DNA from 3 places in the Streptomyces sp. NPDC046716 genome. Region 2 is predicted to be linked to each of the others. Evidence: predicted binding sites of a transcription regulator. Region 2 holds the regulator's gene; each other region holds the start of a gene.
What was found. The regulator HrcA, encoded in region 2, represses chaperone genes, less so after heat shock. The targets are predictions, from matches to a motif close to TTNGCACTCNGNNNNNCNGAGTGCNAA.
Positions count from the first base shown of each region.

Region 1 (3,271 bases), on a different contig from region 2:
GTTGACGCGGCCGTCGACGTCGGCCTTGTTGCCGCCACCGTCGACGATCGTGGTGTCGTCCTTGGTGATGGTGACGCGACGGGCGGAGCCGAGCACGTCCAGACCGGCCTGGTCCAGCTTGAGGCCGACCTCTTCGGCGATGACGGTGGCACCGGTGAGGGTGGCCATGTCCTGGAGCATCGCCTTGCGGCGGTCGCCGAAGCCGGGGGCCTTGACCGCGACGGCGTTGAACGTGCCGCGGATCTTGTTCACGACCAGGGTCGACAGGGCCTCGCCCTCGACGTCCTCGGCGATGATCAGCAGCGGCTTGGAGCCACCGGCCTGGATGACCTTCTCCAGGAGCGGCAGCAGGTCCTGGATGGACCCGATCTTGCCCTGGTGGATCAGGATGTACGGGTCGTCGAGGACGGCCTCCATACGCTCCTGGTCGGTGACGAAGTACGGGGACAGGTAGCCCTTGTCGAAGGCCATGCCCTCGGTGAAGTCCAGCTCCAGACCGAAGGTGTTGGACTCCTCGACGGTGATGACACCGTCCTTGCCGACCTTGTCCATCGCCTCGGCGATGAGCTCGCCGACCTGGCTGTCCTGGGCGGACAGACCGGCGACGGCCGCGATGTCGGACTTCTCGTCGATCGGGCGGGCCGTGGCGAGCAGGTCCTCGGAGACGGCCTTGACGGCGGCGTCGATGCCCTTCTTCAGGGCGGCCGGGGAGGCACCGGCGGCGACGTTGCGCAGACCCTCGCGGACCAGGGCCTGGGCCAGCACGGTGGCGGTGGTGGTGCCGTCACCCGCGATGTCGTTGGTCTTGGTCGCCACCTCCTTCACCAGCTGGGCGCCGAGGTTCTCGTACGGGTCCTCGACCTCGACCTCGCGGGCGATGGTCACACCGTCGTTGGTGATGGTGGGGGCGCCGAACTTCTTGTCGATGACGACGTTGCGGCCGCGGGGGCCGATCGTCACCTTCACCGTGTCGGCCAGCTTGTTGACGCCGCGCTCAAGGGCGCGACGGGCGTCCTCGTCGAACTTCAGGATCTTCGCCATGGGAGCGTTTCAGCCCTCTCGGAAAACTAGGGTGAAGCATGGTGTGAAAACGAACCGCGCCCCCGACCCCGGCTCATGTGAATCGCGGGTGCCAGGGGCGCAGATCGAAAGCAGAAGCAATGTCGCTTCGGTGAAGCCGGTAATCCGAAAGTGGACTACTTCTCGACGATCGCGAGCACGTCGCGGGCCGAGAGGACGAGGTACTCCTCGCCGTTGTACTTGACCTCGGTGCCGCCGTACTTGCTGTACAGCACGATGTCGCCGGTCTTCACGTCGAGCGGAAGACGCTCGCCGTTCTCGAAGCGGCCCGGGCCCACGGCGAGGACGACGCCCTCCTGGGGCTTCTCCTTCGCGGTGTCCGGAATGACCAGGCCAGAGGCGGTGGTCTGCTCGGCGTCGAGCGGCTGGACCACAATGCGGTCCTCGAGCGGCTTGATGGCAACCTTGGAGCTGGTGGTCGTCACGATCCGACCTCCCCCTTCGGAGATCTCACGGGGTTAACTGTCTGAGGTGGCGACCAGGTGGATCCGTCGTCGCGGGTGCCGGACCTGCCCGTCGCTGTTGGCACTCTCCTACGGGGAGTGCCAGAGCCGAGACTATGACCGCGATTAGCACTCGGTCAAGCGGACTGCTAATCGAGCTCTTCGCGCGGCGCCCTTTCCGACCGCCGCGACGCCCCCTCGACGCCCCCGCCGACGGCCACCGACGGGCCACGGATCGGTCTCGGTCGGGGAACGTACGGGTGGAGGCCCGGGTTCCGTACGAGAGTCCTGGCATGACCGGTCACCACCACACCCCGAAGTCCCTGGCGGGCGATGCCGCGCTCGCGCTGTTCGTCCTGTTCACGGACGCGATCGGCTGTCTGACCGTGGTCGTCTGGTCCTGGGGGGCGCACCTGTCGTCCAGGGGATTCGCCCTGTGGGTCCTGCTGCTCGCCGGGCTGATCCTCGCGTCGTCGTTCGCCTTCCGGTTCGGGCGTGTGCCGCTGCCGGTCACGGCGGGGATCCAGGTCGTCGCGGGCTCCCTGGTGGCCTTCGGCGGTCTGCTGCTGCTCTTCGGGGGGAACTGACGTGCTGGAACGGCCGGACGAGGACTGGTTCGCGAGCGGCTGCCTGCTGGCCCTGGTGCTGCTCCTGGAGGCCGGCTACCTGGCCCTCGTGATGTTCTCCCTGATGCTGCGCGGCCTCGGCGGCACGGACCCCGGGTCGGCGAAGCCGGGGAGTCCGCCGCCCGCTCCGGACTGGACCGAGGTGTGGTGCTGGGGCGGCGGCGCGGGGGCGGCGCTGTTCTTCGGGGCCGTGTTCCTGTGGCTGCGGCGCCCGTGGGCCGCGTCCTTCCAGCTGTTCGCGGCCGTGTGGGCGGCGACCTTGGCGGCCGCCGCCTGGCAGCGGGTTCAGACGTAGTCCTCCAGGCGGGCCACGGTGAACCCCTGTTCCTGGACGCGCCGCAGCATCCGCGAGGTCATCTCCGTCAGGGTCGTGCCCTTCAGCTCCTCGGGGCCGCGGAAGTGGGCCAGGATGATGTCGCCGGGGCGCAGCCGGTCCCCGTCGGCGTAGCGCAGGTCGTTGATCTGCATCGAGGCGCGCCACAGGACGATCGCGTCGATGCCGCAGTCGCCGGCCGCGCGCAGGGTGTCCGCGTCGTAGTTGCCGTAGGGCGGGCGGAACAGCCGCGGGGCCGCTCCGAAGCGGGACTTGAGCCGGGTCTGCTGGCCGCAGATCTCGGCGTGCTGGTCGACGTAGCCGAGGCCGGGCAGGAAGGGGTGGGTCAGGGTGTGGTTCTCCACCTGGGCGCCGAGCCGCCGCAGCCTGCCGAAGTGGTCGTAGCCGGCGCCCGCCGCGGCGTCGGCGAGGAACATCGAGATCGGCAGCCGCAGTTCGCGGACCATGTCGACGAAGCGCGGGTCCTTCTCGGCCCCGTCGTCGAAGGTGAGGAAGACGACCTTGTCGCGGGTGGGTACGTGGTCGATGACCGGCGGCACCGTGCCGGGGGCGCGGGCCGCGAGCGCCCGGTGCGGCCGGGGCGCCGGGGCCAGCGGGGCGGCCAGGCCCCAGCGGCGGTGGGCGTCGGGCGCGGGCGCGCCGGCCGCCGGGGCCGGTTCGGGCCTGCGGACCTTCTGCGCCGCCTTCCGGCCCATCCGCTCGATCGGGTCGACGGACTGCGCGCACCCGGTGAGCAGCGCGGCGGCCAGGGCACAGACGATCGCCGCCCGTGCCCCCGGCCGCCGGAC
Region 1 covers NZ_JBEYYU010000012.1:766-4,036, forward strand. Annotated here, with positions in the region: gene groL (chaperonin GroEL) at 1-1,041, opposite strand, end outside; gene groES (co-chaperone GroES) at 1,197-1,505, opposite strand; gene ABZ930_RS11705 (hypothetical protein) at 1,817-2,110, shown strand; gene ABZ930_RS11710 (inner-membrane translocator) at 2,112-2,444, shown strand; gene ABZ930_RS11715 (polysaccharide deacetylase family protein) at 2,435-3,271, opposite strand, start outside.
Region 1: the regulator HrcA is predicted to act here: its motif matches at 1,650-1,676, upstream of groES (co-chaperone GroES).

Region 2 (3,271 bases):
CTCCTCACCCCGCAACTTGGCCAGCTCGCGCAGCAACCGCTCCTGCTCGGGCTCGAGCTTCATCGGCGTGGTCACCTCGACGTGCACGATGAGGTCACCGCGCCCACCGCCCCGCAGATGCGTGACACCGCGCCCGTGCAGCGGGACCGACTGGCCGGACTGCGTGCCGGGCCGGATGTCGATCTCCTCCATGCCGTCGAGCGTCTCCAGCGGCACCTTCGTGCCCAGAGCCGCCGCGGTCATCGGGATGGTGACCGTGCAGTGCAGATCGTCGCCGCGCCGCTGGAACACCGCGTGCGGCAGCTCGTGGATCTCGACGTAGAGGTCGCCGGCGGGGCCACCGCCGGGGCCGACCTCGCCCTCGCCCGCGAGCTGGATCCGCGTGCCGTTGTCCACACCGGCCGGGATCTTCACCGTCAGCGTCCGCCGCGACCGGATGCGGCCGTCGCCGGCGCACTCCGGGCACGGGGTCGGCACGACGGTGCCGAAGCCCTGGCACTGCGGGCACGGCCGCGAGGTCATGACCTGGCCGAGGAAGGACCGCGTCACCTGCGAGACCTCACCGCGGCCGCGGCACATGTCGCAGGTCTGCGCGGAGGTCCCCGGCGCGGCACCCTCACCGCTGCAGGTCGTGCACACCACGGCGGTGTCGACCTGGATGTCCTTGGTGGTTCCGAAGGCGGCCTCGTCCAGCTCGACCTCGAGCCGGATCATGGCGTCCTGCCCACGGCGCGTACGGGACCGGGGCCCGCGCTGCGACGCCGTACCGAAGAACGCGTCCATGATGTCCGAGAAGTTCCCGAACCCGCCGGCGCCGAAGCCTCCGGCGCCGCCTCCGCCGGCCTGCGACAGGGGGTCGCCCCCGAGGTCGTAGACCTGCTTCTTCTGCGGGTCGGAGAGCACCTCGTAGGCGGCGTTGATCTCCTTGAACCGCTCCTGGGTCTTCGGATCCGGATTCACGTCCGGGTGCAGCTCGCGGGCGAGCCTCCGAAAAGCCTTCTTGATCTCGTCCTGGGAAGCGTCGCGGCGCACGCCGAGTACGGCGTAGTAGTCCGTGGCCACTTACGACTCCGCCAGGATCTGTCCGACGTAACGTGCCACTGCGCGTACTGCTCCCATCGTTCCCGGGTAATCCATGCGTGTCGGTCCGACGACACCCAGCTTGGCGACTGCCTCGCCGCCCGAACCGTAGCCCACCGACACCACGGAAGTGGAGTTGAGTCCCTCGTGGGCGTTCTCGTGACCGATGCGTACGGCCATGCCCGAATCGCCCACCTCACCAAGCAACTTGAGGAGCACGACCTGCTCCTCCAGAGCCTCCAGCACGGGCCGGATGGTGAGGGGAAAGTCATGTCCGAAGCGGGTGAGATTGGCGGTTCCGCCGATCATCAGCCGCTCCTCGGACTCCTCGACGAGCGTCTCCAGCAGAGTGGAGAGCACCGTCGCGACCGTACCGCGGTCCTCCGCGTCGAAGGCCTCCGGCAGATCCTGCACCAACTGCGGCACATCCGCGAAACGGCGGCTCGCGACCCGGCTGTTGAGCCGGGCCCGCAGGTCCGCCAGAGCCGTCTCGCCGAACGGCGCCGGGCAGTCGATCATCCGCTGCTCGACCCGCCCGGTGTCCGTGATCAGTACGAGCATCAGACGGGCGGGCGCCAGCGACAGCAGCTCGACATGGCGCACCGTGGACCGGGTCAGGGACGGGTACTGGACGATCGCCACCTGCCGCGTCAGCTGCGCGAGCAGCCGCACGGTCCGCCCGACGACGTCGTCGAGGTCGACGGCGCCCTCCAGGAAGTTCTGGACGGCGCGCCGCTCCGGCGCTGTCATCGGCTTCACGTTCGTGAGCTTGTCGACGAAGAGGCGGTACCCCTTGTCGGTGGGGATGCGCCCGGCGCTGGTGTGCGGCTGGGCGATGTACCCCTCGTCCTCCAGGGCGGCCATGTCGTTGCGCACGGTCGCCGGGGAGACGCCGAGCCGGTGCCGCTCGGTGAGCGCCTTGGAACCGACCGGCTCCTCGGTGCCCACGTAGTCCTGGACGATGGCGCGCAGCACTTCGAGCCTGCGTTCACTGAGCATCGGCGCACACCTCCAGCTTCGGCCTGAGCGATCTTTCGTGTCTGGCACTCGCTGCGGGCGAGTGCCAGGAGTCCCCGGCTCAGTGTACGGCCGACGGGTACGGGCCCGGCAAGGCCGCTAGCGTCGACGTATGGAAGGTCATGCCGAAGTCAGGACAGTCGTCGACTGGAGGGCCGCGGGCTGGGAGGAGCTGGCGCCCCGCGTGGGCCGGATCCGGCTGCCCGGCTGGGACGCCACGGCCGGTCTGGTCGTGGGCTCGGGCGCCGCCCTGCTGATCGACACGGGATCCTCACTGCGTGAAGGCGCCAGGCTGCGCGCGGACGTCCGGCGGCTGCTCGGAGTACACACACGGGTGACGCACATCGTGCTCACCCATCCGCACTTCGACCACGTGCTCGGCACGGCCGTCTTCGCGGGCGCCGAGACCTTCGGCGCGGTGGGCCTGGACACCGTCTTCGCGTGGGGCCGCGACGGCCTGTACGAGGACGCCGTGCGGCAGGGGCTGCCCGCGGACGAGGCGGCCGAGGCGACCGACATCCTGGTCACCCCGCGGCACCGGGTCACCGGCGAGCGCACTCTCGACCTGGGCGGCGGCCTCCAGGTGCTGCTCGCGAACCTCGGCCCGGCGCACACCGGCCACGACCTGGCCGTCCTCGTCCTGGGCAGCCCCGTGATCGTCTTCTGCGGCGACCTGGTCGAGGAGTCCGGTGAACCGCAGGCGGGACCGGACGCGGCGCCCGGTCACTGGCCGGCCGCGCTCGACCGGCTGCTCGCGCTCGGCGGCGAGGACGCGCTCTACGTCCCCGGGCACGGTTCGGTGGTGAATGCGGCCTTCGTCCGCGCGCAACGCGTCGCTCTGACGGCGCGTTCCGGCGTGTCGTGACACGGACCCGCGTGTTCCTCATATCGTCGGCCGAATGCGCCAGTACTCACCTGACCTGACCCCTCCCTGGAAGCGGAACAAGCCGGTTCCGGAGGTGGCCGCCGAGCCGGACCTGGTCGTCGAGGAGGTCCGCACCGGCTTCTGCGGGGCGGTGGTCCGCGTCGAGAAGACGGCGCAGGGGCCGACGGTGACCCTGGAGGACCGCTTCGGCAAGCACCGGGTGTTCCCGATGGAGCCGCGCGGTTTCCTGCTGGAGGGCAGGCCCGTCACGCTGGTCCGTCCGTCGGCCGCGTCCGCCGGGCCCGCGCG
Region 2 covers NZ_JBEYYU010000005.1:6,658-9,928, forward strand. Annotated here, with positions in the region: gene dnaJ (molecular chaperone DnaJ) at 1-1,062, opposite strand, end outside; gene hrcA (heat-inducible transcriptional repressor HrcA) at 1,063-2,079, opposite strand; gene ABZ930_RS05200 (MBL fold metallo-hydrolase) at 2,210-2,962, shown strand; gene ABZ930_RS05205 (DUF3097 domain-containing protein) at 2,997-3,271, shown strand, end outside.

Region 3 (3,271 bases), on a different contig from region 2:
CTCGGGCTGGTTGAGCGCCTTGCACAACTGCGCCCCGGACACCCGCCCGGCGGCCTTGTCCCCCTTGGTCGCCGCCCCGCCCGAACACGCGCCGGGCTTCTCGGCAGCACGCGCCCCACCGTCCGCCAGCTGGTTCTGCGCCCAGAACCCGACCCCGACCGCCCCCACCACCGCGAAGGCCGCGATGGCCTGCCCCCACGCGTTCATCGGCTTCTCTGTCATGTCCCCACCCCATTGATCAATCGCAGGGGGACATTAGCGCCCCGCCACGACGGCGGGACAGCAAAAAACGAGGGCGGCACCCCCGAAGGGATACCGCCCTCGCCTAAGGACAGGCTGAACCGTCAGGCTCAGAAGTCCATGTCACCGCCCGGCATGCCGCCACCGGCCGGCGCGGCGCCGGCCTTCTCCGGCTTGTCGGCGATGACGGCCTCGGTGGTGAGGAACAGCGCGGCGATCGACGCGGCGTTCTGCAGCGCGGAGCGCGTCACCTTGGCCGGGTCGAGGATGCCCTCGGCGATCATGTCGACGTACTCGCCCGTGGCGGCGTTCAGACCGTGGCCGACGGCCAGGTTCCGAACCTTCTCCACGACGACGCCACCCTCGAGACCACCGTTGACGGCGATCTGCTTGAGCGGGGCCTCGAGCGCGAGCTTCACGGCGTTGGCGCCGGTCGCCTCGTCACCCTCGAGCTCCAGCTTCTCGAACACCGCGGAGGCCTGGAGGAGGGCCACGCCACCACCGGCGACGATGCCCTCTTCGACGGCCGCCTTCGCGTTGCGAACGGCGTCCTCGATGCGGTGCTTGCGCTCCTTGAGCTCGACCTCGGTCGCGGCACCGGCCTTGATGACCGCAACACCGCCGGCCAGCTTGGCCAGGCGCTCCTGCAGCTTCTCGCGGTCGTAGTCGCTGTCCGAGTTCTCGATCTCGGCGCGGATCTGGTTGACGCGACCCTGGACCTGGTCGCTCTCACCGGAGCCGTCGACGATCGTCGTCTCGTCCTTGGTGATGACGACCTTGCGGGCGCGGCCGAGCAGGTCGAGACCGGCGTTCTCCAGCTTGAGGCCGACCTCCTCGGAGATGACGGTGCCACCGGTGAGGATGGCGATGTCGCCGAGCATGGCCTTGCGGCGGTCACCGAAGCCCGGGGCCTTGACGGCGACCGACTTGAAGGTGCCACGGATCTTGTTGACGACCAGGGTCGACAGGGCCTCGCCCTCGACGTCCTCGGCGATGATCAGCAGCGGCTTGCCGGACTGCATGACCTTCTCGAGCAGCGGAAGGAGGTCCTTCACGTTGCCGATCTTCGAGTTGACGATGAGGATGTACGGGTCCTCGAGCGAGGCCTCCATACGCTCCATGTCGGTGGCGAAGTACGCCGAGATGTAGCCCTTGTCGAAGCGCATGCCCTCGGTGAGCTCGAGCTCCAGACCGAAGGTCTGCGACTCCTCGACGGTGATGACGCCTTCCTTGCCGACCTTGTCCATCGCCTCGGCGATGAGCTCGCCGATCTGGGTGTCGGCGGCGGAGATGGAGGCCGTCGAAGCGATCTGCTCCTTGGTCTCGACCTCCTTGGCCTGCTCGAGCAGGGCACCGGAGACGGCCTCGACGGCCTTCTCGATACCGCGCTTGAGGGCCATGGGGTTGGCACCGGCGGCCACGTTGCGCAGACCCTCGCGCACCAGGGCCTGGGCCAGGACGGTCGCGGTCGTCGTGCCGTCACCGGCGACGTCGTCCGTCTTCTTCGCGACCTCCTTGACCAGCTCGGCGCCGATCTTCTCGTACGGGTCCTCGAGCTCGATCTCCTTGGCGATGGACACACCATCGTTGGTGATCGTGGGGGCGCCCCACTTCTTCTCGAGGACGACGTTGCGACCCTTGGGGCCCAGGGTCACCTTGACGGCGTCGGCGAGCTGGTTCATGCCGCGCTCGAGGCCGCGCCGTGCCTCCTCGTCGAACGCGATGATCTTGGCCATGTGAAGTGGTCCTCCCGGACGGGGTGGAAACGCAAACGGACCGTGCTGGTGCCCGCGACGGACGGCCCTTGAGCCTTGTGGTTCCTTGCCCCACCCGGCTCCCGGACCTCACCGACCCGATCCAAGTTCTGTCACTCTCACTCGGAGAGTGCTAAGCCCAATGATTAGCACTCGCCCCCTGCGAGTGCAAGCGGCTATCACAGATCGGGCGGGGGCGCGCGCAGCACGAAGGGCCCGCCTCCGGCGAACCGGGGGACGGGCCCTTCATGGACGTACGAAGCGCTTGTGTGCTGCAGTCGGTCGCGCGCTCAGCCGGCGGCCAGGCGGACCATGTCGGCCTGCGGCCCCTTCTGGCCCTGCGAGATCTCGAATTCCACTCGCTGACCCTCTTCGAGGGTGCGGTAGCCGTCCATCTGAATCGCGCTGTAGTGGACGAAAACATCCGCACCACCGTCGACCGCGATGAAGCCGTACCCCTTCTCCGCGTTGAACCACTTGACGGTGCCCTGAGCCATGCCTAACTCCCCTATTACTGGCCCTTGCGCGAGTCCGCACTTCGCGGACCCGGGTCAGACCTCACGCCCCAAAGGGTTTGGGGGTGTGCGCCGGAACGCGTCGACCGCGGCTGAATGTATCTGCCCAACTGCCGTCTGCAACAGGTCAGTCGGACGAGAATTCTGGGCACGCGTGATCGCGGAAAACGGGCCAACTGCGCGGATCTCAGGGCAAGTCGGGCCACACAAAAGCCATAAAAGGCCTGAATGGGCGGCACACATTGGCTGCTTCTTGTCGCGCTTCGGGCGTGAACTCATATGCGCCCGTCATGCACCACGTTCGGAATCGAACCAGCTTCCCCAACTGTACCGCGCTCAACCATGCAGAATTGCCCCCTCCGCTTTCCTCGCGGAGGGGGCAATTCGGGTAACTCTCGGTGTCAGCCGCCGGCGACGGCCGGAATGATCGAGATGCCGGCGCCGTCGGGCGTGGCGGTCTCCAGGCCCTGCTCGAAGCGGACGTCGTCGTCGTTCACGTACACGTTGACGAAGCGGCGCAGCTTGCCCTGGTCGTCGAGGACGCGGGCGGCGATCCCGGTGTGGTTCTTCTCCAGGTCGGCGATGACATCGGCGAGCGTGGCGCCCTCGGCGCTGACCTCGGCCTGCCCGCCGGTGTAGGTGCGGAGGATGGTGGGGATGCGGACGGAAACGCTCATGCTCGGTGACTCCTGTTGCTGCTGGTGTGGGATGTCTCAGTGCGCGAGGCCGGCGTCGCGGAACGCCTCGAGGGACGGGCGGATC
Region 3 covers NZ_JBEYYU010000087.1:15,747-19,017, reverse strand. Annotated here, with positions in the region: gene ABZ930_RS38140 (DUF6215 domain-containing protein) at 1-222, opposite strand, end outside; gene groL (chaperonin GroEL) at 351-1,976, opposite strand; gene ABZ930_RS38130 (cold-shock protein) at 2,285-2,491, opposite strand; gene ABZ930_RS38125 (ubiquitin-like small modifier protein 1) at 2,911-3,186, opposite strand; gene thrC (threonine synthase) at 3,223-3,271, opposite strand, start outside.
Region 3: the regulator HrcA is predicted to act here: its motif matches at 2,105-2,131, upstream of groL (chaperonin GroEL).